2 regions of the Acetobacter oryzoeni genome follow, and region 1 is predicted to be linked to the other one. Evidence: predicted binding sites of a transcription regulator. Region 1 holds the regulator's gene; the other holds the start of a gene.
The links. Region 1 encodes HrcA, which represses chaperone genes, less so after heat shock. Its sites were predicted from a motif close to GTTNGCACTCNCNNNNNGNGAGTGCNAAC; they were not measured.

Region 1 (15,456 bases):
GGTAAGGCGCAAGCACGTAAGAGCGGATCTGATGCCCCCAGCCGATATCCGTTTTGGCAGCTTCTGCCGCTGCGGCCTCGGCTTCGCGCTTCTGCAACTCTGCCTCGTACAAACGTGCACGCAACATCTGCATGGCCGTTGCACGGTTACGGTGCTGAGAACGGTCTGTCTGACAGGCCACAACAATGCCTGTGGGCATATGCGTAATACGGATAGCGGAATCCGTTTTGTTAACGTGCTGCCCACCAGCACCAGATGCCCTAAAGGTATCTACCTTCAGATCTGCGTCATTGATTTCGATTTCAATGGAATCATCAATAACGGGATACACCCAAACAGATGCAAAGGATGTCTGGCGGCGCGCTGCGGCATCAAACGGTGAAATACGCACTAGGCGATGCACACCCGCTTCTGTTTTCAGCCAGCCATAGGCATTGGGGCCGGAAACAAGAATGGTAGCAGATTTCAGGCCCGCCTGTTCCCCTTCCGAGCTTTCCATCAGCGTGACCTTGTAGCCATGCGCCTCTGCCCAGCGGGTGTACATACGCAGCAGCATTTCTGTCCAATCCTGCGCTTCCGTACCCCCGGCACCTGCGTTTACTTCCAGGTAGCAGTCATTGCTGTCCGCTTCCCCAGAAAGCAGGCTTTCTGTTTCACGCCGTTTGGCTTCTTCCGCCAGATCACGCAGCGTGGCCATACCTTCGGCCACTAAATCTGCATCTCCTTCAGCTTCTGCCAGTTCAATCAGTTCGCTGGTGTCGCGCACATTGGTTTCAAGCGCTTCCACACCTTCAATCTGGTTGGCCAGAAGGGTGCGCTCACGCATCATTTTTTGCGCAGCGTCTGAATCATTCCACAGATCGGGATCTTCTGCCCGATTATTCAGTTCAGCGAGTCTTTCCTGGGCGACATCCCAGTTAAAGATGCCTCCTCAGCAGTGCCACTGACTGCTTGATCTGGTCGTTAAGGGCTTCAGTCTCGGCAGACATCAGGCCGATTCTCCATATTTTTCTATCATGTCAAAAAAGACAATGTGGTGTTGGCCCTCAATAAAGGCCACCCATACCAATGTCACCCCCGGCTGGTGCAGAAGGTGCTGCAGAACCAGACGAACCACCATTACCAGAAGGAGCATGCTCTCCAGATTGGCCGCCTCCAGAACCTTCAGCAGCCATATCACTTTCAGAATCAGGCATGTTTTCAGCACCTGTATCTGCGGCTGTCAGTTCCTGTGGGTTTACGTTGCTTGAAAGGTTTGCACTCAGCCCCGGCACCTGCCCTTCCTTAAAGGCATCTATGGCCACGCCCCTGCCCGTATCATACTGCACAAGTGTAATGCCCGCGGGGGGTACAAAATCCTGCCGTGGATAACCATCCAAGGCGGTTTTCATCACCTTGTTCCACAAGGGACCAGCAATGGCGCCCCCAGTTTCATTTTTACCGAGGGACTGAGGCGTATCAAATCCGATCCACACGACAGTTACGATATCTGGAGTATATCCAGCAAACCACGCATCATTAAAGTTCTGGCTGGTGCCGGTTTTGCCCGCAATCGGCACATCTATACCCGTTCCAGCTCGCACACCCGTGCCGCGCCGGATAACATCCTGCAACATGGTGGTAATCTGGAACGCACTTTGGGCGGATGCCACTTGCTGCCGGCTATCATGCAAGGCAGGCACATCATTCTGCCCCGGCATGACAATGGGCTGCTCTACAGAAGCCGGGGTAGGTGTTGGTTTTCCTGCATCTGCGGGTTTCTGATCCGATGGTGCATCGGGGAACACGGCATCAGCCGCTGGTTGGTCTGCCGCCTGCCCACCATTGGTGTTCGTATCAGGTTGTGCGGAAGCTGTGGTCAACGCCAGCCCCTCCGGCCGCCAGATAACGTGGCCTTCACGGTCCTGCACATCGTCCACCAGTGTTGGCGTCACCTTACGCCCACCTGCCGCAAGCGAGGCATAGGCTCCGGCTTCCTTCAGCACTGTGGTTTCCACGGCCCCCAATGCTGCGGGGAGCACATGCGGCATGGAATCCACCAACCCAAGGTTGGTTGCCATATCCGCCACGGTTTTCATGCCCAGATGGGCCGCCAAGCGAATGGTAACCAGATTGCGCGATTCACGCAGGGCATCATGCAGAGTGGTGGGGCCCCAAAAATCTTTTTCATAGTTATTGGGGTGCCATGCTCCGTAAGAAACAGGGGAGTCATCAAACTTCTGGGAAGGGGAAATCCCCTGCTCCATGGCATCCAGATAAACAAATGGCTTGAAAGAAGACCCCGGCTGACGCAGCGCCTGTGTTGCGCGATCAAACTGCGAAGCCTGAAAAGACCACCCACCCACAAGAGCCAGAACCCGGCCCGTGCGTGCATTCATGGTTACAATGGCGCCTTCCACCACAGGCACCTGCATGAGGGCAACGTGCCCACCTTCGGCCTGCGGTTGCACCATCACCACATCACCGGCACGCAATGGCTTAAAGCGTCGTGCCCATGCCATATCCTTGGCCTGCACGACACCTGTACGAGGCTCGCCTCCACTTTGGGACGCATTGTTCCGCCGCACGACGCTGCCTTCAAGCCAGCCCACTTGCCCCTTTGCATCCAGCACAACAGCCAAACGCCACTGGTCAAGCATACCCGCAGGCACCGGAACACCCTGTAAAGCCTGTACCCATTCTGCTGTAGAGGTGGATGTCCCGATATCGGAGAGATGATGCACTGGCCCACGCCAGCCACGATGTGCCCGATCATACGCCATCAGCCCTTGGCGCAAAATATCCTGAGCATTGCGCTGGAGCGGCAGATCCAAACTGGTGTGAACATCCAACCCGCCCTGCATGGTCACGTCTTGGCCGTAACGCTCCATCAACTCGCGGCGCACTTCTTCCGCAAACCATTCTGCACCCGGTGCCGGGCCGGGGCGCGTAAAGCTGCGAGTGGTCAACGGCTGGGCTTCTGCTACGCGCGCGGCATCATGCGTAATGGCCCCAATATCGGCCATACGTTCCAGCACCCAGTTTCTGCGCCCTCGAGCTGCATCGGGGAAGCGTACAGGGTTATAATTAGTGGGAGATTTAGGCAGCGCCGCTAAAAATGCGGCCTCTGCATCATCCAGTTGATCAAGCGGCTTGTTGAAATAGGTCTGGGATGCTGCGGCAATACCATATGCGCCGCTGCCCAGATAAATTTCGTTCAGGTAGATTTCCAGAATCTTGTCTTTGGGCAGAACCTGCTCCACCCGCATGGCCAAAAAGGCTTCCTTAGCCTTACGCCGGAAAGACACCGCGTTGCTGCCCAGCAGCATGATACGCGCCACCTGCTGCGTGATGGTGGATGCCCCAATAGGCCGCTTGCCTTTGCCGCGCGTTAAATCCGTAAGGCCAGCACGCGCAATGGCAACTGGGTCCACCCCTTTGTGTGTCCAGAATTTCTGGTCTTCTGCCGCCACAAATGCATTTTTGACCTTATCGGGCACGGCACTAATAGGCACAAAAATACGCCGCTCATTCGCCAGTTCGGCAATAAGCTGATCATCTCCGGCATAAAGGCGGCTCATGACTGGCGGCTGATAGGAGCGCAAGCCCTCTACCGTAGGCAGATCCGCCACAATCCCTTCGTATTGGGACCACAGCAGAACCACAGCACCCGTGGTGCCAACCAACGCCAACGCAGCCGTTGCCCCAAGCACCTTCCGCCATTGGCGAAAGCGCGGGCGGCGTAGATCGGGCCTGCGATTTTGCGGAGACCTGCCCTGAGAATGGCTGGAAGATGAACCCTGATCACCAGAAGACGGAGCGCTTGTCATACAGGCCCTTTACCATTCTCACACATAATCGTCTGCCCTGTTTGCGCATTGTAATAAAAATCATGGCCGAATTCCGACCACATCTACAAACAGTGCTAACCCAACATGTCACCCAGCAGGCGGGCTGTATAATCCACCACCGGTACAATACGCCCATAATTGATACGGGTGGGGCCAATAACCCCGATAGCCCCTACTATCCGGTTCGCCTCATTACGGGCAGGCGCCATAACAACAGACATACCCGTAGCCCCAAACAACCCGCTTTCTGCACCAATAAAAATGCGCACCCCTTCAGAGTTCTCTACCAACTCCAACAGGCGCAACATGGTTTCCTGCGCTTCCAGCCGGTCAAACAGTGTTTGAATGGCCAGTAGCCTGTCCTGCCCATCTACATCGGCCAATAAACGAGACTGCCCGCGCACAATCAGGGTGCCCCCCAGCCCGTCTCCGCCACCATCCCAAATGGCAAGGCCGCTTTCCACCACCTCTGCTGTAAGACCATTCAGAATACTTCGGTCTTCCGTCATTTCAGAGCTTACGCGCGTGCGTAAATCTGGCAGAGATGCCCCCATGGCCCGTGCATTCAGGTAATTTGCTGCCTCCACCAAGGCAGAAGGCGGCATACCGGGCGGTGTTTCGATAACACGGTTTTCAACATGCCCATCTGCACCCACCAGAATAACCAGTGCGCGATTGCTGCCTAACGCCACAAACTCAATGTGCTTGATGCCACCATCCCCTTTGGGCGCCACCACCAGCCCGGCTGCATCGGACATGCCCGCCAAAAGAGATGAAGCCTCTGTAAGCGTATCTTGCAGTGAGCGCCCTTTGGCCTCCAGCGATTGGCCGATGACCCGCTGGTCTTCTTCCGAGAGCGCGCCAAACTGCAACAGGCCATCTACAAACAGCCGCAACCCTTTTTCTGTAGGCAACCGCCCGGCAGATGTATGGGGGGAAAACAGCAGCCCGGCTTCTGTAAGGGATGCCATGATATTGCGTATTGTGGCCGGAGAAAGCGGCAGCCCAAGCCTGTGAGACACAGTGCGGGAGCCAACGGGTTCCCCACTCGCTACATATTCTTCCACCACTTCACGCAGAATAGCCGCAGACCGCGCATTCAGCCCCGGAGGCAGAGCAGCTTTTACTGGCAGCAAACCACGCTTCATGACACAAGGGCTCCTTCGCATATCCATAAATCCCGGATAGCCTTTATATACCTTATTCGCGCAGTTTTACTGCCGACAAAAGCGCACCATACGCGCCAGACATCTTATTTTACCAAGGAGCTTTCCATGCGCCCTTCAGGCCGCCAGCCAGACCAGATGCGCCCGATTACCATTGAAACAGGCTTTGCCCACCACGCTGAAGGCTCTGCCCTTATTCGCGTTGGCGGCACGGAAGTACTGTGCACTGCCAGCGTAGAAAACCGCGTGCCGCCTTTTTTGCGTGGCAAAGGTACAGGCTGGGTTACGGCAGAATACGGCATGCTACCCCGCGCCACCCACACACGCGGCAACCGCGAAGCTGCCAAGGGCAAACAGTCTGGCCGCACGCAGGAAATCCAGCGCCTTATTGGCCGCTCCCTCCGAGCCGTCACAGATCTGGACGCTCTGGGTGAAATGAGCATTACGCTGGATTGTGATGTGCTGAACGCTGATGGTGGTACGCGCTGCGCTTCCATTACAGGCGCATGGGTGGCGCTGCGTCTGGCTCTTGGCAAACTGGTCGCCACCAATGTACTGCCACGCCTGCCACTGCGCGGGCAGGTTGCTGCCGTTTCCTGCGGGCTGACAACTGAAGGCGCTGTGCTGGATCTGGATTACGTGGAAGATAGCTCTGCTTCTGCTGATACCAACTTTGTGCTGACAGCAGACCGTCGCATTGTGGAAATTCAGGGCACAGCAGAAAGCGCACCATTTACGGAAGATGCGTTTGACAACCTGTTTGCACTCGCACGCAAGGGTGTAACCGAGCTGTTTGAAGCCCAGATGGCTGCCGTGGAAGCTGCAGAAAAAAAGCGCGCATGAACACCATAAAACTGGAGCGTGGCAGCACCCTTGTGCTTGCCACGCACAATGCTGGCAAGCTGGCAGAATTTGCCACTCTGCTGGCTGATTTTGGCATCAAGGTTGTTTCTGCTGGTGAGTTAAACTTGCCAGAGCCAGAAGAAACGGCAACCACCTTTGCAGGCAATGCCGCCATTAAGGCCTTAGCCGCCGCCAAAGCCGCCAACCTGCCCGCACTAGCCGATGATTCTGGGCTATGTGTGGCCGCACTGGATGGCGCACCCGGCATTTATTCTGCGCGCTGGGCTGGCCCGAACAAAGATTTTGCTGGGGCCATGGCGCGTATTGAAAAAGAAATTGGGCAAGGCAAACGCAACGCATGGTTTATTTGCGTGCTGTGTCTGGCTTTGCCTGATGGCCGTACAGAAAGCTTTGAAGGCCGCATAGATGGCCAGATTGTCTGGCCACCACGAGGCACACAGGGCCACGGATATGATCCGATTTTTGCCCCCGATGGCGAAGCCCGCACATTTGCTGAAATGACTGATGCAGAAAAAAACGCCATCAGCCACCGCGCCCGCGCCTTTGAGGCCTTTAAAAACGCGTGCCTGAGCTAAAAACCTAACTGCCTACACACTAACCACCTGCCGGTTCTGCGGAACTGACAGGTGGCCCCTGAATGGGGAAGCGAATGAGCAAATAAGGTGGTTGGCGCTCATCCGTACCATCATGAAAGCCCGCAAGACGGTTCCACTGCCCCAGTGTGCAATACACATGGGTGTGCGTGCAAAAAATACCGTCTGGAGAAAGAATCCGCGGATCATGCACCATGAGTTCCATGGAACCATCCGTATTGCGGCGAAAAATGGAATCATGCTCAAAATTGGTGGTGTAAATGCGCCCTTGAGCATCTGTTGCCAGACCATCCGCCACACCTTTTTCTCCTTCATCCTTTACGGCGGCAGCCAACGCACTTTCTGAGGCAGACATATCTGACAACACGGCCGTAGGCAGGCTGTACAAGCGGCGACTGGTAAGAGGGGAATAAAATACGCGGCTGGAATCCGGGCTTAAGGTAATGCCATCCACCCCGCCGGTCACAAATTTGGGTTTTTGCGCGGGATCGTATTTAAGCGGCAATCCTTCCACCACAGCCATAAAACCAGCCTCTGCCTGTGTAGAGGAATGTTTCCCCAACACGCGCCGTTGCTGACCTGTAGCAATATCTACCACCACCAAAGCCGGACTGTGGCCGAAGGAACTATCGGTTACGTAAACAATTCCTTCCGCTCCATGCGTAAGGTCCACCCGCAAATCATTCATATGGCTGTCAGGCAACAAAGCTGGAGCTTTTAGAACGATAGAACGCACCAACTTATTGGCAGCAGGATCAAAGCAGACAATTTTTGCAGCACCCGGCTGCAAAGGTAATCCGGCCAATTTGCCATCATCAATTGCCCAGATAAAACCGCGCGTATCCTGTGTCATACCGTGAATGGAAAGCAAACGTTCTGCCGGAGGGATATCTGATGGCATGCTCAGTGCAGCACTTGGCCACGGAACAAGATGGCCATTCACCAATTCCGCCAGCGTGGCCCCTTTATGGTTAATGGCATGCCGTGGAAAGCCTACAAAAACACGGCCATTATCCGTCACCACAATGCCCGATGGCCCCGGCCCATAAAACTCTGCCACAATCTCGAATGACCCGGCAGATTCGTAACCCTGATCTCCATGCACCCCGGTTTGCACAATAGCGCTTGGAGTAGCACGCACAGATTTGGCGAGCGCCAGACCTACCCCCGCACCACCAGCCACAAGCAGATGCCGCCGCGCCAGTTTGGAGCTACGTGTGGGGCTAAACGGCTTCTGATTCAGCGTTATGTTCCGGCGCACCATTCCGTTGTGTCTCCAGTTCTTGGATGAATCTGAAACACAGTGTGGCACAGATTGGCAGATATCCGGGTGTTTTCTGCCCAGCCCTTTCATCACAACACAGCGCAACACAAAAAAATGGCGCCGGAAACCGACGCCATTTTCTTAAAACGTAATGCTCAAAAAACATAAAGGAGCAGTCAGACCGCCCCTTTATGGCTGAACAATTAGTCTTCGCCGTCTGTGTTACGACGACGGATAGCTGCACCCAGGATATCACCCAGGGAAGCGCCGCTATCAGCAGAGCCGTATTCGTTGATGGCCTGCTTGTCTTCTTCCACTTCACGACCCTTGATGGTCAGGGCCAGCTTGCGGGCTGCACGATCAACAGAGATGATCTTCGCATCCACGCGTTCGCCAACAGCAAAGCGTTCCGGACGCTGTTCTGCCTTATCACGGGCCAGTTCAGCGCGACGGATGAAGCCGGTCAGAACGTCATCAACCTTCACTTCGATACCGTTCGTCTGAACAGCGGTCACGGTGCAGGTTACGATGGAGCCCTTCTGAACGCTGGCAAGCGCATCGGCTGCCGGATCTTCCTGAAGCTGCTTGATGCCCAGAGAGATACGTTCTTTTTCCACATCCACGTCCAGAACCTTGGCTTTGACAACCTGGCCCTTTTCGTAGTGCTTCATGGCTTCTTCGCCCGGTTCGTCCCAAGACAGGTCGGACATGTGAACCATGCCGTCGATGTCTGCAGACAGACCGATGAACAGGCCGAACTCGGTGATGTTGCGGATTTCGCCTTCTACGGTGGAGCCAACTTTGTGCTCTTCCGCGAACTGCTCCCACGGGTTGCGCTGAACCTGCTTGAGGCCCAGAGAAATGCGGCGCTTGGCGCTGTCAACATCCAGAACCATCACGTCCACTTCCTGAGAAGTAGCGACGATCTTGCCCGGATGGACGTTCTTTTTCGTCCAGGACATTTCAGACACGTGCACCAGACCTTCAACACCCGGTTCCAGCTCAACAAATGCGCCGTAATCGGTGATGTTGGTCACGCGGCCCGTGAAGCGTGCACCCGGCGGGTACTTCAGGGCAACATTTTCCCACGGATCAGCTTCAAGCTGCTTCATGCCAAGGGAGATACGCTGCGTTTCCGGGTTGAAGCGGATAACCTGCACGCGCACCGGCTGGCCGATCTGCAGAGCTTCGGACGGATGGTTGATGCGCTTCCAAGCAATGTCGGTCACATGCAGCAGGCCGTCAACGCCGCCCAGATCAACGAACGCACCGTAATCGGTGATGTTCTTGACCACGCCATCCAGAATCATGCCTTCCGTCAGGCCCTGGATCAGTTCGCTACGCTGTTCAGCACGCGTTTCTTCCAGAACGGCACGACGGGACACAACGATGTTGCCACGAGCGCGATCCATTTTCAGAATCTGGAACGGCTGGGGCACACCCATCAGCGGGCTAACATCACGCACAGGGCGGATATCTACCTGGCTGCCGGGCAGGAACGCCATGGCGCCACCCAGATCAACCGTGAAGCCACCCTTCACACGGCCATAAATGGTGCCGTTGACGCGGTGATTGGCTTCGAAAGCCTTTTCCAGGCTTGTCCAAGCTTCTTCACGACGTGCCTTTTCACGGGAAAGCACAATGCTGCCGTCGCGGTCTTCATACCGTTCAACATACAGTTCAACGATATCGCCGGGCTTAACTTCCGGCTTTACACCCTGTGGTGCAAATTCACGCAGAGCAACGCGGCCTTCGCTTTTCAGGCCGACATCAACGATAGCGTAATCATCGGTCAGACGAACAACGCGGCCACGAACAACGGAGCCATCAAAGCCCGTGTCCCGGCCAAGGGTTTCGTCCAGAAGGGTTGCAAAATCTTCACCGCGGAAATGGTCCGCAGTCTGGGTTGTGGCTGAAGCCATGTGTAACTGTTAACCTTGGGCCCGCCTGCAATGGGCAAGCAAGCTATTCCTGCGCCCCGCATTATGCGGCACGGCTTACTTGGCATGTCTATAGGGGCCATCCCCTGTAGCCTTTTTGCCAAGCCTCAAATCAAAATAAAAACAAACCTGCATGGTACGCAGTGTTTGATCATGCACAGACACTGTGTACAGGCCGCTTGTCAATACAAACCACCCGTGCACAGCCTGAAAACCGCCAGAAAAACGGCATTACGTTACCACTGTAACACAATTCCGCAGAATTTTTATTCTGAGATTCCAGCGAGTCGTTCTCTTACAATCTGCAATGCTTTTGCCAAAACGGCATCTGCTTCCAGTTCATCTGTTTCAATCACATATGCGTCATCCGCCACAAGCATAGGGGCAGATGCACGCCCGGCATCTGCATCATCTCGCGCACGTAGGGACTCTTCCAGTTCTGCTATACGCGTTGGTGCATCAGGGGCATTGCGGTCTCCACCAAGCTGTAAGAAGCGGCGCAAAGCCCGTGTGCTGGGGGATGCTGTAATAAACAGCTTTACGTCTGCATCTGGAAAAATGGCGGTGCCAATATCGCGCCCATCCAGCACGGCCCCTTTTTCCTGCGCGAACCGGCGCTGCGTTTCCACCAAAGCAGCGCGCACTTCTGGCTGTGCCGCCACCTTGCTGGCAGCCTGTGCCACTACGGGTGTGCGTAAATCTGGTCTTTCCAAATCGGTGGGCAGTAAGCGGGACGCAAATTCCTGCGCAGGAGAAGCCGGATCCTGCCCAGCATCCAACGCCAAGCGCCCAACAGCACGGTAGAGCAAACCTGTATCCAGATACGGCAGATGCAAAGCTTCTGCCAACCTGCGCGCCAACGTGCCTTTACCTGCGGCGGCTGGGCCATCCACTGCGATAACTGGGCCGCCTCGTGTCATGCTACAAACCCCGCGCCAATGCTGTTCATCAGATCCAGATACTGCGGAAAGCTGGTTTCGATAAAAGAGGTATCATCAATTTCCACAGGTTTTTCAGCCACAAGGCCCATAACAGAAGCACTCATAGCCAGACGATGATCCATGTGAGTTTCCACCTTGCCGCCGCCGGGGATATGACCTGCCGTGCCGTACACAATCATATCATTCCCTTCCACAGCAGTGCGAACGCCGTTGTTTTCCAGCAGCGCTACGGTTGCAGCTAAACGGTCGCTCTCCTTCACCCGCAGTTCTTCAACCCCGCAAAAGCGTGAAACGCCAGATGCGTAAGCTGCGGCAACTGCCAACACCGGATATTCATCAATCATGGAAGGTGCACGTTCTGGCGGCACTTCCACGCCCTTGAGAGCAGACGCACGCACACGCAAATCCCCTACAGGTTCTCCGCCTTCTGTGCGTGCATTCAGGATTTCAAGCTGCGCACCCATTTCCTGCAATGTAGTAAACAACCCGGTGCGCAATGGGTTGAGCCCCACCCCAAAAATGGTGATGTCAGACCCAGCCACCAGCAGCGCCGCAACAAGTGGGAAAGCTGCGGATGAGGGATCACCCGGCACGGCAACATCACGCGCCACAAGGTTGGGGCGCCCCTGCAAACGAATGATTCGGCCACCATCTGGCGTTTTTTCTACAGAAACTTCTGCCCCAAAATGGCGCAACATATTTTCTGTGTGATCACGCGTAGCAACCGGCTCTTCTACGCGCGTTTCTCCAACTGCATTCAACCCCGCCAGCAATACGGCGGATTTAACCTGCGCAGAGGCAACGGGAAGGCGATAATCCAGCGGCTTGGGGTCTGCCAAACCACGAATAGCCATGGGCAGACGGCCACCCTCACGCGCAAGGAATGTGGCACCTGTTCCGGCCAGCGGGTCCATAACGCGCTTCATGGGCCTGCGGCGGAGGCTTGCATCCCCTGTCATCACAGATGTCATGCCATGGCTGGCCAAAATGCCAGACAACAGACGGGCTGCTGTGCCTGAATTGCCCATATCCAGCACGTTATCGGGCTCTTTAAGCTGCCCAACACCTGGCCCGCTTACGCGCCACTGGCCCGGCCCTTCCTGCACGGCATCTGCCCCCAAAGCACGCATGGCTGCGGCTGTGCACAGCACATCCTCGCCTTCCAACAGGCCAGAAATATGCGTGGTGCCCTTGGCAAGGGATGCAAACATAAGGGCACGATGGCTGATAGACTTATCTCCCGGCACGCGGATGGAGCCAGAAAGAGGAGCTTGAGCGCGAGAAACCCGTAACGGGCGGGTGGAAGATGTGGTCTGCTGTGTCATACCTTGTTCATTCCGGCGTGTGGGGCGGCAAGTCAATCCGCCAGAAACCATAAAAACTGCTTTCTGCTGCCAGAAAATGCATTTGTTCTGCAAGTCGGGTTTGACAGGACACAAAACACAATGGCATTTGGCGTCGCCTTATAGTCTGGTTCGATTCCATCTCGCGTTGCGGGAAGGTATCAGCCTTCTTTCCGGGGCATCTGTGCCCCCCAATCTGACTGCTCAGGATCGACAGGTAGCAAGATGTCTCAGCCCGATCTCGGCACCAAACGCGTCTGCGTCTCCTGCGGTGCCCATTTTTATGATCTCAACCGCACTCCAGCCGTATGCCCCAAATGTGGCACGGAACAGCCCCCACTGGTGCCCCGTTTGCGCCGGAGTTCTGACACCCTGTCCAACACCCCGGCAACAGCGGCACCCGCCAAGAAACCCAGCGAAGACGACATTGATCTGGATACAGATGCAGATACAGATGCCGATGACGTGCTGGAAGATACCGCCGATCTGGATGACGATGATGATGATGACATCAGCTCTGATATTGATGTCAGCACCGATTCGGACGAACACGATTCCTGATCTGCTGCCATAAACACGGCAAAGAAAAAGCCCGCCTTATGGCGGGCTTTTTTTATGAAGATCTCATCAAATTTTTACGCAGGTGTTGAACGTCTTTCTATTTCCACACCAACGGCTTCGATTTCTTCAAAAACATCCAGCTTTTCAATTCGTACCCGCACCACTTTCACGCGGTTATCCGCCAGCACACCGGCAGCAATACGTTCTGCCAGCGTTTCCACCAGCCTGACATGCCCTTCTGCCACAATCTGACGCACCAGCACGACCACCTGCTCGTAGGAAACGGTACGGCTCAGATCATCCGCACCAATTTCCAGATCTGTGCGGTCATCCACCCCGAATGAAACGGATACGCGAATACGCTGCGACACCCCCTGTTCGTGCGGAAAAACGCCAATATTGGCATCCAGAATCATGTTGCGGATAAACAGGCGGCGCAAAGGCGGCTGATCCGCCCACGGAGCAAAAACAGCCATTTTCTATTCTTCCAATACAACACCGGCTGGCAACGCCGGAGACCATTGTAAATGCTGCCCACCATCCAGCGCCAGCATCTGCCCTGTTACAGAGGGTAAAGCCAACAGCGCCAGTGCGGCGCGCGCAACTTCCTGAGGCGATGTGCCATGCCCCAAAGGCACAGAGGCACATTGCCGGGCAAACTGTTCTTCTGTCTGCCGCGTACTTGGCAATGCCGGCCCGGGCCCTATGGCGTTCACACGTATACCTTTAGGAGCCAGAGCCAGCGCCATTGTCTGTGTTAACGTCCACAAAGCGCTTTTAGACACCGTATAGCTGACAAAATGCGGTGTAAGAGACCACACGCGCTCATCCAGCATATTCAACACCATACCTTGCGCCGTTTCTGGTAGCGCCTTGGCAAAATGCTGCATCAGCACAAATGGGGCACGCAGGTTGGGTTTTAGGTGCGCCATCCAGCTTTCTCGCGTGGCATTATGCCATTCATCCCGCTCAAACGTAGAGGCATTGTTGACCAGCACACCCAGCGGCCCACCCAAGGCAGCCGACGCCTGTTCGACCAGAGGTTCCACCCCTTCTTCGCGCGCCAGATCTGCTTGCAACAGGCAGCTTTTCTGCCCGCATGCGTTAATGGCGGCTGCAGTTTCCTGCGCATCTTCCTGGCCTGAGCGATAGTGAATTGCCACATCAAAGCCAGCCTGAGCCAACTCCAAAGCTATGGCACGTCCAAGCCGAGCCCCTCCGCCCGTCACTAACGCACGACGGGGAATGACCGCCGAAATGGGAAAACCATCCAGTGGCATCGTATCAGCCTCCTTTATCGTCATGCTGGGCGCCGGGCACCCAGTGCTGCGGCCAGAGTGCCATCATCCAGCACATCCAGCGCCCCACCCATGGGCACGCCTTGCGCAACACGGCTGACAGTTACACCACCATAAGGCGCAAGCTGATCCATCAGCCAATGCATGGTGGTGGCACCTTCCACCGTTGCACCTAGTGCCAGAATAATTTCGCGCACCGTGCCTTTGTTCAGCTTTTCAAACAGCGGGGCTACGTCCAGATCTTCCGGCCCAATTCCCGCCAATGGAGAGAGTGTGCCACCTAGAACCTGATACACACCACGGTGCACACCTGCCCGCTCCAGCGCCCACAGATCACCCACTGTTTCCACAACACAGATCAAGCCCTGATCTCGCAAAGGATCAGAGCAGATATGGCATGGATCTATCGTATCCAGATTACCGCAGGATGAGCAGGTTTTTATGGCATTGCCTGCCCGCTCCATTGCGTGCGCCAAAGGCGCAAGCCGGGTTTGCGGCTCCTTGAGCAAATACAATGCAACCCTGCGCGCAGAACGCGGGCCAAACCCCGGCAACCGGCCCAAAAGCCGGATAAGCTGCTCTATTTCCTGCCCACCCATACCGGACAATTCTGTTACTCGTTCCGCTGTATCAGAACGGCAGTTTCATGCCGGGCGGCAGGTTGAGGCCACCTGTCACTTTCTGCATTTCTTCTGCCGCTTTTTCATCCAGCTTTTTGCGCGCATCTGCACAGGCGGCCACGATCAGATCCTGCAGCATTTCCATTTCTTCCGGATCAGCCAGTTTGGGATCAATTTTAATGGAGCGCATGTCCCCTTTGCCACTCAGCACAACCTGCACCATGCCTGCGCCGGCTGAACCTTCAATGTTCATGGCTTCCAGCGTGCTTTGCATTGCTTCCATTTTGGACTGCATCTGCGTAGCCTGCTTCATCAATGAGGCAAGATTTTTCATCAACTATCCCTTTATTCTCAAAACTGCCCTGTCTTTGGCAGCCTGTTGCTATATGTCACACCACACAGCCTGAGGGGCGTGCATTACCTGCTCACCGGAGTCAGTCTGGAGACATGCCCGGATCATAGGGCCGTTCATCATCATCCAGAAACTCTGCATCCAGCGGTGCAAAAAGCAGCTCGGGCACAGGTTCTTCTGGCGGTAGGCCGTAATCATCCAAACCGTGATCGCGCACTTCGCCCAATTCCGCATCCGGGAAAAACTTGAGAATGGCTTTTACCAGTGGATGCGCTTCAGCTTCCTTACGCCGAAACTGGATGATCTCAGCACCTTGCGCATCTAGCGTAGGTTCGCCTTCTTCTTCCGAAAGGCCGACCCGCCAAGACATACCTGTGGCACGGTCCAATACTTTGCGCAGTTCTTGCGCAGCGCCTGCAGGCACGTGCTGCTCAAACCGCAACACAATATGCCCCGGCGCAAAGGACACCAGATGTGCTGCATGCCGAAGCTGCCCGTGCAGGATGGCTTCTTTCTGGTCCTTCACCAAAGCCACGGCTTCTCGCCATGTACGCGGATGAGGGAGAGTTTGCGCCTCAACAGATGGCGTAGGCACCGGAGCCGCCACTGGCACGGCAGCAGAAATGCTTTGCCCACCACTCACCATACGCAACGGCGGCGGCTGATGCCCTGCAGAAACAGATG
Region 2 (15,456 bases), 1.0 Mb from region 1:
ATATTGCATACCATATATATTGCTGATGATCTGGTGCTGTCGTATTAATAACTTTAGGCACAGGTAGAGATCCTTGAATAAGAGGATCAACTTTAATCGGGGTAAGAGGTTTCCAGTCTGGCCACCCTAAATGATGAGCATTAATGAAGAAGATAGACCTGTGACCTGCCTGAGGAAGACCATAATTAGGATCCCACGTTTGAATATCACTACCATTTGCCCATACGTCATATTCATTCCACTGAGCGAATGCTCCTGGTGATTTTGCTGAAAAATCTGTCTGATCAATCACAAGTCCCCAGTTGGAGTTTTGCCCATACTTGCTCATATTAAGAGAAAGACCTACATCATATGAAGCACTAGGATTTTGACCGTAAGAATTCAAACTAGCAGTAATCGCACTGGTATTTCCAGAACTGACGGGACCACTAATGGCTCTGAAATTGGCGGGTGAATATTGTTGCCAATGGTAGTTCCATGGTCCAAGAAAATTAGGATCATCGTTCCAGAGGAAAAAATCTGCTGGATATAAAAAGTGTTTATTTTTTAAGAAACGTGAGCTAACTTCTAAGCCACTATTGTATTGTATTGACAAATCACCGTCCCCAGCAGGGGCTGGCCACCAGCCACTAATTTTGTCATCGAAAATCCACGAGATACGTTTTTGAGGTTCTGGTTTGGGTATATACCCATTCCAAGATAAATATTTTGGAATCTCAACGACGGAACCATCTGGTAAATCATCGTAAAATTTCTGTATTGAATCCGCATTAATGTTATTCTGATTGAAGACATCACCTAAATTCAGCAGATGTTTGGGGTGATCATAAATAGATGAAAAGTCTTGTGCTTCACATAAGGAGTAGGAAAATAAAAAAAAAGATAATCCTAAAAATATATCGTTTTTTATCTTCCGATAGGAGAAAAAATTTAATAGCATTTAAGCTTCCTTCTTATCAAAAGTGTTTTCCTGAAGATTTTTCACCAACTCTTTCAAATCATAAAAGAAAGAACAGTTGAAATAAAAAATCTTGATTTCAAATTTAAGATTATGTATTTAAAAATTGGTATATTTAATGACTTTTGAAGGAAAAGCAATGGAAAATTTTTATAAGATAATTGATCATTTTGGGCGAGAGATAGGCCTTAATACCGATGGAACGTTAGCGCCTAAAAAAGACAATAAGGATTGTAGCGATGTTTTCCTTTTTATTTCAAGTCGCAATCAGAATATTGGTTATATAATACCAGAAAGTAAAAGAAAAGTATTTTGCGCAGATGACCCTTTTGGGGAGTGTGTTTATTCACTCAATGTTTTTTACGCAAATGTTAACCAAGTTGCATTTACCGATGTGTCTAATGGTTTTTTTCTGACGAGTGTTGATTGGGGTTGGTTGACTTTTGAAGCACGTAATATGCAAGAGTGGGAGCTCTTTACATTACGAAAAATTGAATATTCTTGTATTGCGGAAAAGAAATATGTTGTTGAGGTCGTGCACTCCATAGAGAATTTTTTGGAAAATTATTCGTGCTTTTCAGAATTATCCAGTGAGCAAGAAAAAAAATCTATTATCTTAGGATTTTTTGCACATATCAGACATATTAAATTAGAAGAATTGGAACAAATATGCTCTCACATTTCAAGAGATACTGAGTGGGTTAATATTATCTGTGATCAGGATCAGTCGATTTGGAGTTCGTTTGGCCTGAAACCGTTAACAACCTGGCTAAATAACCGAAATACAAAACCTACATCCTATATTGTAGGTAAAGACTTTGATTTTCTTAGTGACGAAATTGTTCCGTTCGATGGTTATGGCACGCGATCTGCCTCTGCTACCGAAACGATTGTGCGCACGATACGTGCACTGGTCAAGCCTACGCATGATTTCTGTGTGTTAGCAACTGCCCGAAATGAAGGAATTTATTTGGCAGAATGGGTTTCTTATTACAAATCAATTGGATTTGATGGTATTTATCTCTATATTAATGATTGCGAAGATAACTCGAGAGGTATTCTTTCATCTTTAGAGCAAGAAGATTACTTGGAATTCTTTGAAACGGTATCCAAAGATGGTGTAAATGTTCAAGGTAAAGCTTATGCACACGCGTTGAGTTTTTTACCACAGATATTAAATTACCGTTGGGTTTTAATCGTAGATTTGGATGAGTTATTTGTTTATGATAAAAAACAATTTAAGGATCTCAAATCTTATTTCGAATTTTTAGAAAAAAAGCAGGTTGATACCGTTGCTTTTGACTGGATTAACATAGGAAGTAATAAACAAATAACTTGGAGTGAAGAGCCTTATTTTGATAGATTTTCAAATAAAGGATTTCTGGAGCATGAAAAATTAAAAACAATTTTTCGTCCGGCGAAGGCTGCAAAATCTTATCCTCATTTTCCAGTGGAATTTGATAATTATTCGTTTATCAGACGTAATAGTGTGGGTAATCTGCTTAAGACACGACAAAATGAAGAAAAACATGGACCTTTAGGAAAGCATCTGAATGACGCACCGGATTCACGTTTTGCAGTCATTTATCACTACTATTTTAAGTCTATAGAAGAATTTATTTGGAAGTCTGCTCGCAATCGTGGCGATCACCCCAAGAATACTGACTTTTTAAATACGTCTTTCAATGAAATACTAGTAACATGGTTTTTAGAACATTTTGAAGCGGAGAATACAGTTACATCTGATAGTTTGTCATTCCCAGATATATCTTTTTTACGTGATCATTTTTATGAAGAATATGAAAAAATGTTATCGATTCCTACAGTGAAATATGAAATATCAATCAATGTAGATATCTTCAAAAATAAACTTGATACCTTGTTGCAAAAAATCTCCCAAAGAAAAGAATTTTTGGGAGAAAACCAGATAAAAATGCTTTCTATGTTGGAGAAATAACACAGAGGTCGCGAGATCGAGGAAGTTTATATTGAAGTCTATTGAACATCGTCGGTCATTTGATGTGTCTCTGTAACGCTAACGGACTGTGTTTTTAGTGGAACTCGGTCGGCTACTAGCACTACTTTGGCAGAATGCGTTTTGCGGTCTGGCATAGAAGGTTTCTACAATGCGGACATTGCCCGGTGGGTAGTCGCAGGATGCGATCAAGGGAGGCCTGTCGTATTGCTGGCAGGATAGGCTGTAGAAGTGGGGCGGTGACTCTTTTTTCCGCCCGACCACTGTGAAGTGCCGGCACTGGAAAAAGGCGTAGGCCATCATGACATCAGTGCGTGTCGGTTCATGATCGCCCTTCAAAGTGATCAAGGTCCAAGTTCCCCTTTAAGTTGCTGGTGCGTCTGTTCGTAGACCCATCGGGTCTTGATCGCAGAGCAGCTAGTAGCCTGAGGGAGGTGCTTGCACATTAAGCATCGGATTAAAGGGTAGGATACCTATGTCGTTGCTTAGATAAGCAAGACTTGTTTTTACATCAAAAGTAACCCTCAATTATTCTCAAATTAGATGAAAAGAGAAAAATAATAAAAATATATAAATTCATAAACATTATTAAATAATACGTAAGTACATGGAGAGTTTTAACCCTCCATGTATAATAATATTTTTATTTAGTATTTTTTGTAATGTGCAACGGTATGAATGGAACTTCATCACTGTCCAAGACAAAAGTTCTCATATTGTTAGATGATAAAAGTTCTCGGAATCCAGTACGTAAATATACTTCTCGGCATGGAGTGTTGTCAGGAGTTTCTTTAAGCAGTGCGATAATATCTACGTTACCATTATGATCTGAACGGAGGAGTTGTACAGCTTCGGCAACAACAAATTCTTCAATTTCCATGCCCAACACACGGCAACTCATAACGTATTGAACAATCTCTGTGCCCTTGACATAGAGAACACCTACTAGCCCGTAGTCGGTGAATCTATCTTTTACGCGGAAGCACAGGAGCTTCCCGCCTGCTTTCAGGAAATCGGCAACTTCTTCAAAAGACCAACGCTTGCCAGTTGTATTGAACTGGTTGGTCTTGTTGGTCAGTTCCAGGGCGCGGCCAAATTCTGGCTGGTCCGTGTTGGTAATGATCGTAAAGCTAACCTCGCAGTTAAGAGAGGCCAGAAAGTCATCTCTGTCCATAGACGAGCGTGTTTCTTCACGGTCTATCTGGCTACGGATCATTTCTTCCCGACGGCTGGATTCCTCTGTAAGGCGCGCCACCTGTGTTTCAGCAGCCCACAAAAGAATGCGGCGGGTAAGATAAGGGTTACCCCCAATAGCTCTGATTTCGGGGAAGGCAGATGTAACAGCAGCGCGCTCAACAGGGTTATCATCTACAAACACAACACTTTTGGGCTTAATGTTGAATTCTTTGCAGATTTCAGAAATATTTTGCGCTTTCGGGGTCCAGTTGATTTTCACCGATGCAAAATCATCTAGTGAAACAAAGTTTGGATCAACAACGTCTGCCCATCTTTCTTTTACATAGTCATAATCATTTTTGGAGCAGATAGCGACCAAGATACCACGCGCGCGTAGGTGGTGGATTGTTTCCCATATTCCCAAGGGCCAGCCATCCGTACGGGGCCATGGGCGTGCTTCTGGGCGGTAGTGTTCGGCAATCTGCCCACGCCACAATGTATTATCCAGATCGAATATAACGGCCTTAACCTGATCAATCTGCTTTACGCTGCGGTAAGTGCACACGGCTTGGCGGAAAACCGCATCTACAAAAGCATCTCTTTTAATGGGGTAAGACTGTTCCAGCGGGGGAATGGGCTCATTTCTGGCAATGGATCCAAAATCATCCCAATCTTGATATGCCACAGCACCATGAGAGTAGAAGTAGATCATATCATCCAGCACAAATCGCTTTCCGATAGAACTGGCAACAGCATCTATATCTACAAGGTACGCGTTATTATATTCGGCAACTTTTGAGCTGAGATATTCATTGAGCCGGCGTACAAGGGCAGCAATATCGTTCATGCTACCGCGCCCGTGTATGCTGGAAGCGCTGTTCATCTGCGGCACAATGAAGTTGGATACAAAGGCCAACAGCCCATGCTGTTTATTATAGACCATTGCTGCATCCAGCATGACATCAATAACAGCAAAAGCATCTTGCAAGAGTGTATTTGCAAACCCCGCTTCATTAAAGCGGAAGCCCCATATGATACGATCTGTTATGACAGAGCGTAGGGGGATCTGGATGTATTGGAAGTCATATTCTCCAACAGGAGCTGGAGGAGCAGGAGGCAGCACGCTCACAAAGTTATAGGGAACGTAATCAAAGGCAGTGGCTGGGTAGCGTTTCTGAAACTGTTCCAGGTAAAGCGCAGTCAAGCATGAACCAATGAGCAGCACCTTTTTAACTTTTGTTGGTGTTACTTCTAGATCGGCAGGGAAAAGGTATTCTGCATCAGGAATGCCAGAAGGCTGTGCTTGAGCAGGTGCAGGTGCTGGCATAGCAGACCCGGCAGAAGCCTGTTCTGGCGCTGGTATTGGCGCGCTATTGGCCGGATTTTGCTGCAATATAAAATGTGTATTTGGATCTTCAGGCGTGTCTAACAACATTGTTAGAAGGCCGTCCTGATTTTTAACAACCTTTGCGGCACGCCACATCAGTTCTCCATTTTCTTTTAGAAGCAGGAGTTTGTGGTTTTCTATTCTCCAGAAAGATTCATTGGGATGAGAATAACCAACAATCTTTCCATCAGGAGTAAGTTTGAGAGTTGTCGTGAGAGGAAACTGTCCTTCCGCACCAAAAGTCCAAGTCATTTCAGTAAGTTGCGGTGACAGAATGGTAGATTGCCCGCGAAAAGTCTTAGTTTCTATCATGATAGTCTCGAGGTGCCTTGATAGTGGAATTTATGGTGATACTTTACGCCGCAGACGTAGGTAACAGAGAGAGAATTTTATCTGATATTGTTTTGTAGGCTGGACGGTCAAAATGAGCTCCGCCAAACATGCCATCTTTCGCTAAATCATCTTCAGACCGAACGATATCGTTTACATCAATGTAATCAAACTTATATTTTTCAGCCAGAGGGCGCACAATGGAATTGATTTCAGCAAAAAATTCCAAAAGCTTATGATCGCGCCCAACAGCCTGATTTAGCCCAATGATGATAACTTTCTTTTGCGCGGCCATCATGCGATTGAAAATATAACGCAAATCTTTCAAGAACAGATTTTTGTTAAAACCACCCAGGAAAACAAATTCTTTTCTAAAGAAGTCCCACTGTTCTTGCGAGACGTGTTCTACGCCATATTTATTCACAAGATCATCGTAGGAAACAGACGTGTAATCAAACTTATCTTTCGGCCCACCAGGCAGATGATAGGGCAGGCCAAAATGGCCCATTGGCACAATCATGCCTGTGGTTTTGGACTGATAAAGGCCGTGGAAAGATTCCTGAGAAAAAGACAGAACATACACATCTGATGTTTCTTCAAGAATATCGGTTTTAAAGCGTCCATCAGGCATGCCAGGAAGATGCGCAATAATTTCCCTGTTCCGATCGTCTTTCAGATCACGCGTGAGGGCAACAAAGCGAGGGGAGGCGATAATTTCCCAACCTTCGTAGGCGTAGTTCAGCTCTTCAAGCGTATCGACTTTTGTACGCAAGAAATTGGAGGTCATCATCATATCGCATGCGCCGCGAATACACACTTTCAGGCGCTTTGCAGAGGCTGATGATGTTTCCGTTGAAGCATCTACATCTTCAACAACTTTAATCCAGTCAACAATCGGATCTTCAAGTTTGGAGCCTACTTTGCCTTGAATAGGCACGCGGCGTTTCCCCAACTTCTGCCATACAAACTGTTCTACCCCCATGTTCATTGTGCGGCAGGAGAACAGGAAGTGCAGAAATTCATCCTTGCGTGAAAGGTAAAATCCACAAATGCCGTAGTTCCCGTAGGCATCGGCAACTTTTACATAGCCAACATCTGTATCAAAATCGGCTTCCACTTCTTCTCTAAAGCGCAGGCGTGCTTCTTCAATATCTTCTGGCCACCGGTTCTTGGTGAAATTGAGCTGGTTTGTCCGGTTCACAAGATCATGAATACGCGGGAACTCGGCTTCAATATCGGAATGGAAGCTGACGCGAATATCGCTTTTACGCAAGAAAGCTTCATTATCGCCGTCAGTGGCAGCCATATCCTTGTGCTTAGATTCCAGAACCTGATAGCGCTTGAGGCGGCTATGCTCTGGGTCTGGTTTGCCTTTAAATCGTGGATTATCCAGCAAGGTTTCCAGAACATCGGGTTCAGCCACGTTAAGTTCTGGCACAAAATGCTTGGCTTCGTTCAGATTTGTAACGTTATCATCAATGAACATCACTGTTTCTGGGCGAAGCTGGATTTTTTCGATAATGTCCTTAACCAGCGGTCCTTTTGGGCCCCATGAAATACGTGGGAAAACAAAATCGTCCCATATACCAAGCTGTTCTAGGCGCGCCTTAACGTCCTCAAACGTATTGCGTGAGCAAATGGCATTTACAATGCCTCGGCCATTTAATGTTTTTACAATATCAATATTGCGCTGAATGGGGGAGATTTCCCCTTCAGAGAGAGTGCCTTTCCAGAAGGTGTCATCCAAATCCCAGATAACAAGCCGAATGCCTTCTTCCTTTGCCTGAGTAGAAGAAGACGCATGATCTTTTTTAGCAGAACTAGGCTTCTTGGGCGCGGGAGCTGGAGCAGTAGATTTCTTAGGCTGTGCCGAAATAGCTGGTTTAGGCTCTACCGGAAGGGAGGGAGCAGGGAGTTCGCTCATTAAAACAAGCTGAGGCGGAATGTTTGCTTTTTCTGCCTGAAGCGCGAAGAAAACCCCCCATTTCGGATCGTTATGAGGAAAACTGATCAGGGTAATAGAGTCCTGATTGTTAAATATTCCTTCAAATTTCCAGATCATTTTCCCATGGATATCGAAAATCTCTAAAAGATCTCCAGTCAATTTCCATGAATGTTCGTTGGTATGTGTGTAATCTTTGATGAGACCATCAGATCCAAATCGAAGAGAAGTCGTGAGAGGGGGATGGTTAAGAGGTCCCCAAGTCCATGCTGTGGATTCAAGTAATGCTTTGGTTACCTTAAAATCAACTGCCACGGTTACCTCTCATCTAAACTAATTTCTTCATATTATCGATATTACAATTAGTATACTGTAATTCAGTAGAGACCGAAAGTTGCAAAAAAAAACTGCCCTCTTTTCAGAGAGCAGTTTTCTTGAAACTGGTGATACGGCAAGTTTATTGCCGTATCGATGGGTTGAAAGGACTTAGAAGTCCATGCCACCCATACCACCCATGTCAGGGCCGCCAGCCGGAGCAGCTTTCTTTTCCGGGCGTTCAGCAACCATGGCTTCCGTGGTGATCAGCAGGCCAGCAACAGATGCTGCGTCCTGCAGAGCCGTGCGGACAACCTTGGCCGGGTCGATAATACCGGCTTCAACCAGGTTCTTGTATTCGCCAGCCTGAGCGTCGAACCCGAAGTTGTAGTCGCTGTTTTCCAGCACCTTGTTTGCAATCACAGCACCGTCTTCACCAGCGTTGTGAGCGATCTGGCGCAGAGGAGCCTGCAGAGCGCGGCGGATGATGTCCCCACCAACGCGCTGGTCATCGTTGTGGTAGTGCAGGCCTTCCAGCTTCAGCGTAGCGCGGGCTAGAGCCGTGCCACCACCCGGAACAATGCCTTCTTCCACAGCAGCGCGGGTTGCATGCAGGGCATCGTCAACGCGGTCTTTGCGTTCTTTTACTTCCACTTCGGTGGAACCACCAACGCGGATCACGGCAACGCCGCCAGCCAGTTTGGCCAGACGTTCCTGCAGTTTTTCGCGGTCGTAGTCGGAAGAGGTTTCTTCGATCTGTGCACGGATCTGCTTGACGCGACCCTTGATGTCATCGGCTTTGCCAGCACCATCAACAATGGTGGTGTTTTCTTTGTCGATGTGCACCTTCTTGGCGGTGCCAAGCATGTTCAGGGTAACGGTTTCCAGCTTGATGCCCAGATCTTCGCTGATGACCTGACCACCCGTAAGGATAGCAATGTCTTCCAGCATAGCTTTGCGGCGATCACCAAAGCCCGGAGCCTTAACAGCAGCAATTTTCAGGCCACCACGCAGCTTGTTGACAACCAGAGTTGCCAGAGCTTCACCGTCAACGTCTTCTGCAATGATCAGCAGCGGACGGCCGGACTGAACAACAGATTCCAGCAGCGGCAGCATGGGCTGCAGGGAAGACAGCTTCTTTTCATGGATCAGGATGTAGGGGTTTTCCAGATCTGCTGTCATCTTTTCCGGGTTCGTCACGAAGTACGGAGAGATGTAGCCGCGGTCAAACTGCATGCCTTCAACAACATCCAGTTCTGTCTGGAAGTGCTTGGCTTCTTCAACCGTGATCACGCCTTCGGAGCCAACTTTCTGCATGGCTTCGGAGATCATCTGACCGATTTCAGATTCACCGTTTGCAGAAATCGTACCAACCTGAGCGGTTTCCGCCGGGGTGGTCACTTTCTTGGCGTTCTTCTTCAGCTCTTCGATAACAACGGCAACAGCCTTGTCGATCCCGCGCTTCAGATCCATCGGGTTCATGCCAGCAGCAACTGCCTTATGGCCTTCACGCACAATAGCCTGAGCCAGAACCGTAGCCGTTGTGGTGCCGTCACCAGCAATGTCATTGGTTTTGGATGCTACTTCACGCAGCATCTGAGCGCCCATGTTTTCGAACTTGTCAGCCAGTTCGATTTCCTTGGCAACGGAAACACCGTCCTTGGTAATGCGGGGAGCACCAAAGCTCTTGTCCAGCACCACGTTACGGCCTTTGGGGCCCAGCGTTACTTTTACAGCGTCAGCCAGAATATCCACACCGCGCAGCATGCGCTGGCGTGCGTCTGCACCAAACTTTACGTCTTTGGCAGCCATTGAATTTCTCCTGTGAAGATCGTTCTGAAATTAAAATGCGGATCAGCGCAAAATTAGGCGGTTACCACGCCCATGATGTCGCTTTCCTTCATGATCAGCAGCTCTTCGCCGTCGATCTTCACTTCCGTGCCGGACCATTTGCCGAACAGGACGCGGTCACCAGCCTTAACATCAAGCGCCACAATCTGGCCCTGTTCATTCCGGGCACCCGGACCAACAGCAATCACTTCGCCTTCCATAGGCTTTTCCTGAGCTGTGTCAGGAATAATGATCCCGCCAGCGGTCTTCTGTTCGCCTTCGAGGCGACGGACAACTACCCGGTCGTGTAAGGGACGAAACTTCGTCATTATGGATCGCTCCACATTCATTTTTGGGATGGTGCCCTTAACAGAAAGCAGCCCCATCCGCTTTGTCGCGCGTAACATAACGCCGCGTTACGTTAGCACTCCCACCCCGGGAGTGCCAGAAAAGGAGATAGGTCTGCCCAAAGGCAGAGTCAAGGAATGTGGATAAAGTTTCTTTTTGCTGTAACCTGAGAGCACATAGGAGGTGCTCATATGGGTCATATCACAACACTTCAGGCTGCGGACGGACATGAGTTTTCCGCATGGGAAACCGAAGGTAGCCATCATCCTTACACACTTGTGGTGCTTCAGGAAATTTTTGGTGTGAACCACCATATCCGGCAGGTATGCGAAAACTTTGCCAAGGCAGGATTCCACGTGATTGCGCCGGCCTTGTTTGACCGCGTACAGCGTGGGGCGGAACTGGATTATTCCGCAGAAGGCGTGAAAGAGGGCCTGGCATTGCGGGCGCAGATCCCGCTTGCCAAAACATTACTGGATATTCAGGCTGCCGCCTCAGTGCTCAAGCCTCGTAAAGTCGGCATTATCGGTTATTGCTGGGGTGGTACACTGGCTTGGGAAGCTGCATGCAGAACAGATGATTTTGCGGCTGCTGTTGGCTGGTATGGGGGCGGTATTGCCGCCAGCCGGAACGAGACTCCGCGCTGCCCGGTACAGCTCCATTTTGGTGAACAGGATGCAAGTATCCCGCATACCGATATTGCAGCTATTCGGCAGGCGCATCCGGAAGTTGAACTTTACGTGTACGACGATGCAGGGCACGGATTTGGTTGTTCGGAAAGAAGCTCTTTTAATGCCAAAGCTTATCAGGAAGCGCAGGAACGCAGCATTGATTTCCTGAAAAGCAACATGAATCCGTAGGCCTATTTCCCTGTCCTAGCTGTGGTCGGTTAGCGAATTATGATTGACAATTGCGGCTGGTCATGGGGGGATGGGGTATATCCTGAACCGCACACGGTGTGCAGCAGGACAAAACGTTGAGAAGAACAAGGACTATCCCGCTCATGCCGACCGGTACAGTAAAATGGTTTAACGCCACCAAGGGTTATGGCTTTATTGCCCCAGATGATGGCGGTAAAGATGTGTTCGTGCATATTACCGCAGTACAGGCAGCGGGTTTGCGTGGCCTGAATGACGGACAGAAAGTTTCTTTCGATCTGGTTGAAGAACGCGGCAAGCAGGCTGCAACCAATCTGAAAGTAGATTGATTTTTCAGGCAGGGCCGATCAGTTTTGATCGGCCCTTTCTGTATCTGCCAAAAAGGCAGCAAGTTCTCGTGCTGTATCAGCTAACCCAAGGCGGCGAACTTCCACCCCTTCGGGAAAAGCACTGAGCAAGCGGGTAGGGGTGCGTCTGTCTAACAAGACAAAGACCCCGCGATCAGACTGACGGCGAATAAGCCGACCAAAGGCCTGGCGTAACCGCAGGCGTGCAATCCGTTCATCAAAAGATTTCGGGTCACCTCCAGAAAGGTGAATCCGGCGTTCACGATGCAGAATATCTGGCCGGGGCCACGGCACACGCTCAAAGGCCACCAGCCGTAGCGCATTTCCGGGCACATCCACGCCATCGCGCATGGCATCCGTGCCTAGCAGGCAGGCGTGTTCTTCTGTCCGAAAAATATCGACCAGCGTATTGTTGTCCATCGCATCTACATGCTGGGCGTAAAGCGGTAGACCGTTTTCTTCCAATGTAGGCGCAATACGATCGTACACACCGCGCAAGCGGGAAATGGCCGTAAATAGCCCCAAGCCCCCACCGCCAGAGGCTAAGAAAAGCGTGCGGAATGCGGCTGCCAGATCAACAATGCTGCTGTTGTCTATGTCCGTTACAATATAGGCGCGCGTCTGGCGGGCATAATCAAACGGGCTGGCCAGACTGGCACGCAGAGGAGGTGAGGGAAAGTGATTAGCCCCGGTGCGTGCCTCGGCGGCTTCCCATGCCTGTTCTGCGTTATCGCTATCTGGTTCGTTCGTTTGCTGGTCACGCAAGGTGGCTGATGTAATCAACATACCCTGTGCAGGTATGGCCATGATGCCAGCAAACGGAATGGTGGGGTCTAACCAATGGCGATAAAGGCCCACATCCTGCTCCCCCATGCGCTGTTTTTCGCGCCGCTCAACCCGGATAAAGTGCACGTGGGAAGGTGTGGTATCGGGCTCAGGGGGTGTGTCCAGAGCGCTCAGCATGGCAATCCACGCATCTAGCCGAGAGATAGCTCTGCGGCGTAAGGCGCGCGTCATGGCCTCTATGCGCCCGCGAGTTGTGGAATCCAGCGTTTCGGCATCTTCTTCCAGGCGTGCGTGCAGGCGCTCCACTAAGGTGCGCAAAGGTTCAACAAGACGTGTTAAGGCGCGGGCCAAAAGATGCCCAGTTTCTGCCAAGTCTGGCATCAAAGGGTGCAGATCACATTCAAGGGCAGCATAAACGTGCTGTTTTCCGCCTTCCTGTGTTCTGGCAAAAGCCTGCTGCCGCAGGAGCCGTAGAAAAACTTCTGTAGGATTTTCCAAAACCGGCTGAGGGGCTTCTGGTTCAAGTGGAAACAGCCCGATATCTTCTGGGGGTTCTGGCGGCGGTAGTTCATCCGCCTGCTCTTGCCCTAATCGTGAAGACCAGCCGGGGGCGGGAAGGGCCGTTGCTGCCATAAGCGCCGCTTCCAAGGGTGTTTCCAGTTTAGGATGGCCAATAACCAGATCATCCAAACGGCGCTTTAAGCCGCGCGCGCGGGAACGCCTGCCTTCTGCCCCCAGCAGCCAACGCCGTAGCTCGGCGGCCTCCAGCCCTGAAAGTTCAGCAGAAAAGGCGCTATCTGCGGCATCGGCCAGATGATGGCCTTCATCAAATACATAGCGGGATGGGGCAGAGGGATCATCCGTTTCATCTGCATCATCACTCATACCTGCCTGCGCGTAAGCAGCCTGCGCCATAACAAGAGCATGGTTGGCAATAACCAGATCAGCTTCACGCGCGCGGCGGATAGAATGTTCAACAAAGCAATTCTGATAATGGGCACACGCGCCGTGAATACACTCGCCGCGCCTGTCTGCCACGCCTATCAGATTCCCTTGGCCGAACAGATCACCAAACCAGCCGGGCAGGTCTCCGCCAAACAGATCTCCATCTGCGGTGGCCAAGCCCCAGCGGGCCAGCATGATAAGGGCGATGGTAATACCAGCCGGGCGAGAGGCCGCAGTGTTAACGGCTTCTTCCATGTTCAGCAGGCACAAATAATTTTCCCGCCCCTTGCGCAGCACAACGCGTTGCCGGTGTGTGGCCTGATCTGGGTAGAGCCTACGGGTTTCCTGCTCAATTTGCCGTTGTAGGTGGCGTGTATAGGTGCTGACCCAAACAGCCCCCTTGTTCCGTTCTGCCCAAAGGCTGGCGGGAGCAATGTAGCCTAAGGTTTTGCCAGTTCCTGTGCCAGCCTCTGCCAGCACAATGGCGGGGTCTCCACGCACATTGCGTGGCTCAAACGCTCCTGTAGCAACTGATGCGAAGTCGGCTTGTCCGGCGCGGATTTCGGCATCCTCGCCCAGCATTTTGGTAAGCTGCTCGCGTGCCTCTACGGGGGAAATGGGGTGAGATGCTGGGGGAGGGGGAAGAGGTGTCTCCTCCCATTTTGGCAAAAAACGCCAGATACGCAGAGCATCCCCTGGCTGAAGCATTGTCTCGGGTAATCTGCCTTGTGGGGTGAGTTTGTCATGCAGCCCCAAGGTTTCGGCAACTGTACCGCTCCAAATCCATCCAGCTTGGCCCAACCTTACAGTGAGAGCAGCAAGATGTTCTGCTGTTGCGCCGTTGTTCTGGCGTGCCAGATTGGTAAGGAGAAGAGAAAGAAGGCGAGGCAGAAGATCAGCCTCTGCCGCGCCTATGTCTTCATCCTGCATCCCCAAGGCCAGTGCCAAACCGCGTGGGGTAGGGGCTACAGGTGTGGCAGGGTGCACAAAGGCAAACAGTTCTAGCAGATCCAGCCATGGCGCAGGTTGCCCCGGAGGCGGCAGATCTAACCGCCGCGCCAATGCTGGCGCATGAATAACAAGCGGGCTAGGCATGTTTTGCAGGTTTTGCCTAACATCCTGCGCAGACAAATGGAGAACCTCTCCATCTTCCGTAAGAAGGGAATAGGCTCCCTTATATGCAGCCAGTGCTGGGGCATCGTAAGCGGAGGGGAAGGATGTCTGCATGATAAATACTAGATGATCCATTCCGGCGCGGAATGCCAGAGCTAGAAATCAAAAAGCAACATATGAAGAACAAAAAAGCCCACCTCACTTTAATGAGGCAGGCTTTTTGAAAGCTAATATGGAGCAGAAGAGTTAGTTGCCGTCTTTAAGGCTATCTGCCACCACTTCCAGAAGTTTGCTGTGCAGGTTGCCGTTGCCAGCAACAATCATGACATCATCAGGCAGATCATCCAGATCAACGCCTGCGGGGTCTGTTGCCTGGCCGCCGGCTTCACGCACGATAAGGGCACCGGCAGCGCAATCCCACGGTTTGATGCCGAATTCCCAATACCCTTCGTAACGTCCGGCAGCTACCCATGCCAGATCAAGCGCTGCGGCACCAAAGCGGCGCACACCAGCAACACGCGGCATAAGGGCACCCAGCACGCGTGCAAACGGCAGGCGCATACGTGCAGGCACCTTGGCGAACGGAATGCCTGTGGCAAACAGGGATTCCTGCATGTCACGCCGTGCGGATACACGGATACGCCGTTCGTTCAGATAAGCGCCGGTGCCTTTTTCTGCCCAGAACATTTCACCTGCTGCCGGGTTATAAACCAGCCCTGCGGCCAGTTCGATACGCCCATCTGGCAGGCGGCGCTGCAAGCCAATGGAAATAGCCCAATGCGGAATGCCGTGCAGGAAGTTGGTGGTGCCATCCAGCGGGTCTACCACCCAACGCCATGTCCAGTTATCGCTGCCGGATTTGCCGGATTCTTCCATGAAGAAGGCATAGCCGGGGCGGGCGCGTTCCAGCTCTTCCCGCAGGGTCTGTTCTGCGCGTAGATCAGCTTGGGAAACAAAGTCTCCCGGCCCTTTGATGCTGACTTGAAGCTGCTCGACTTCGTTAAAATCGCGCAGGAGACGCTTGGCCGCCTTCTGGGCTGCTGTTTGCATCACCATCATGACGGGGGAGAGACGCATGGCCACTGTAGTTTTGTCCTGCTCTGGAGAGAAAAACGGAAGGGATCAG

Region 2: a site for HrcA is predicted at 10,334-10,362, ahead of groES (co-chaperone GroES). Genes of this name have one in related genera too.

The regions. Positions count from the first base shown of each region.
Region 1 is NZ_CP042808.1:94,541-109,996, reverse strand. It holds one part of gene prfB (peptide chain release factor 2) at 1-919, opposite strand, end outside; one part of gene prfB (peptide chain release factor 2) at 921-989, opposite strand; gene EOV40_RS00550 (penicillin-binding protein 1A) at 1,047-3,809, opposite strand; gene hrcA (heat-inducible transcriptional repressor HrcA) at 3,905-5,005, opposite strand; gene rph (ribonuclease PH) at 5,105-5,839, shown strand; gene rdgB (RdgB/HAM1 family non-canonical purine NTP pyrophosphatase) at 5,836-6,435, shown strand; gene EOV40_RS00530 (L-dopachrome tautomerase-related protein) at 6,455-7,807, opposite strand; gene rpsA (30S ribosomal protein S1) at 7,921-9,639, opposite strand; gene cmk ((d)CMP kinase) at 9,924-10,577, opposite strand; gene aroA (3-phosphoshikimate 1-carboxyvinyltransferase) at 10,574-11,974, opposite strand; gene EOV40_RS00505 (TIGR02300 family protein) at 12,167-12,502, shown strand; gene folB (dihydroneopterin aldolase) at 12,577-12,978, opposite strand; gene EOV40_RS00495 (SDR family oxidoreductase) at 12,982-13,782, opposite strand; gene recR (recombination mediator RecR) at 13,803-14,399, opposite strand; gene EOV40_RS00485 (YbaB/EbfC family nucleoid-associated protein) at 14,431-14,754, opposite strand; gene EOV40_RS00480 (DNA polymerase III subunit gamma/tau) at 14,855-15,456, opposite strand, start outside.
Region 2 is NZ_CP042808.1:1,817,641-1,833,096, reverse strand. It holds gene EOV40_RS08445 (hypothetical protein) at 1-940, opposite strand, end outside; gene EOV40_RS08440 (glycosyltransferase family 2 protein) at 1,077-2,915, shown strand; gene EOV40_RS08430 (HAD-IIIC family phosphatase) at 3,577-5,808, opposite strand; gene EOV40_RS08425 (HAD-IIIC family phosphatase) at 5,852-7,888, opposite strand; gene groL (chaperonin GroEL) at 8,255-9,895, opposite strand; gene groES (co-chaperone GroES) at 9,949-10,242, opposite strand; gene EOV40_RS08410 (dienelactone hydrolase family protein) at 10,453-11,121, shown strand; gene EOV40_RS08405 (cold-shock protein) at 11,265-11,468, shown strand; gene EOV40_RS08400 (ATP-dependent DNA helicase) at 11,487-14,465, opposite strand; gene EOV40_RS08395 (inositol monophosphatase family protein) at 14,577-15,407, opposite strand; gene efp (elongation factor P) at 15,453-15,456, opposite strand, start outside.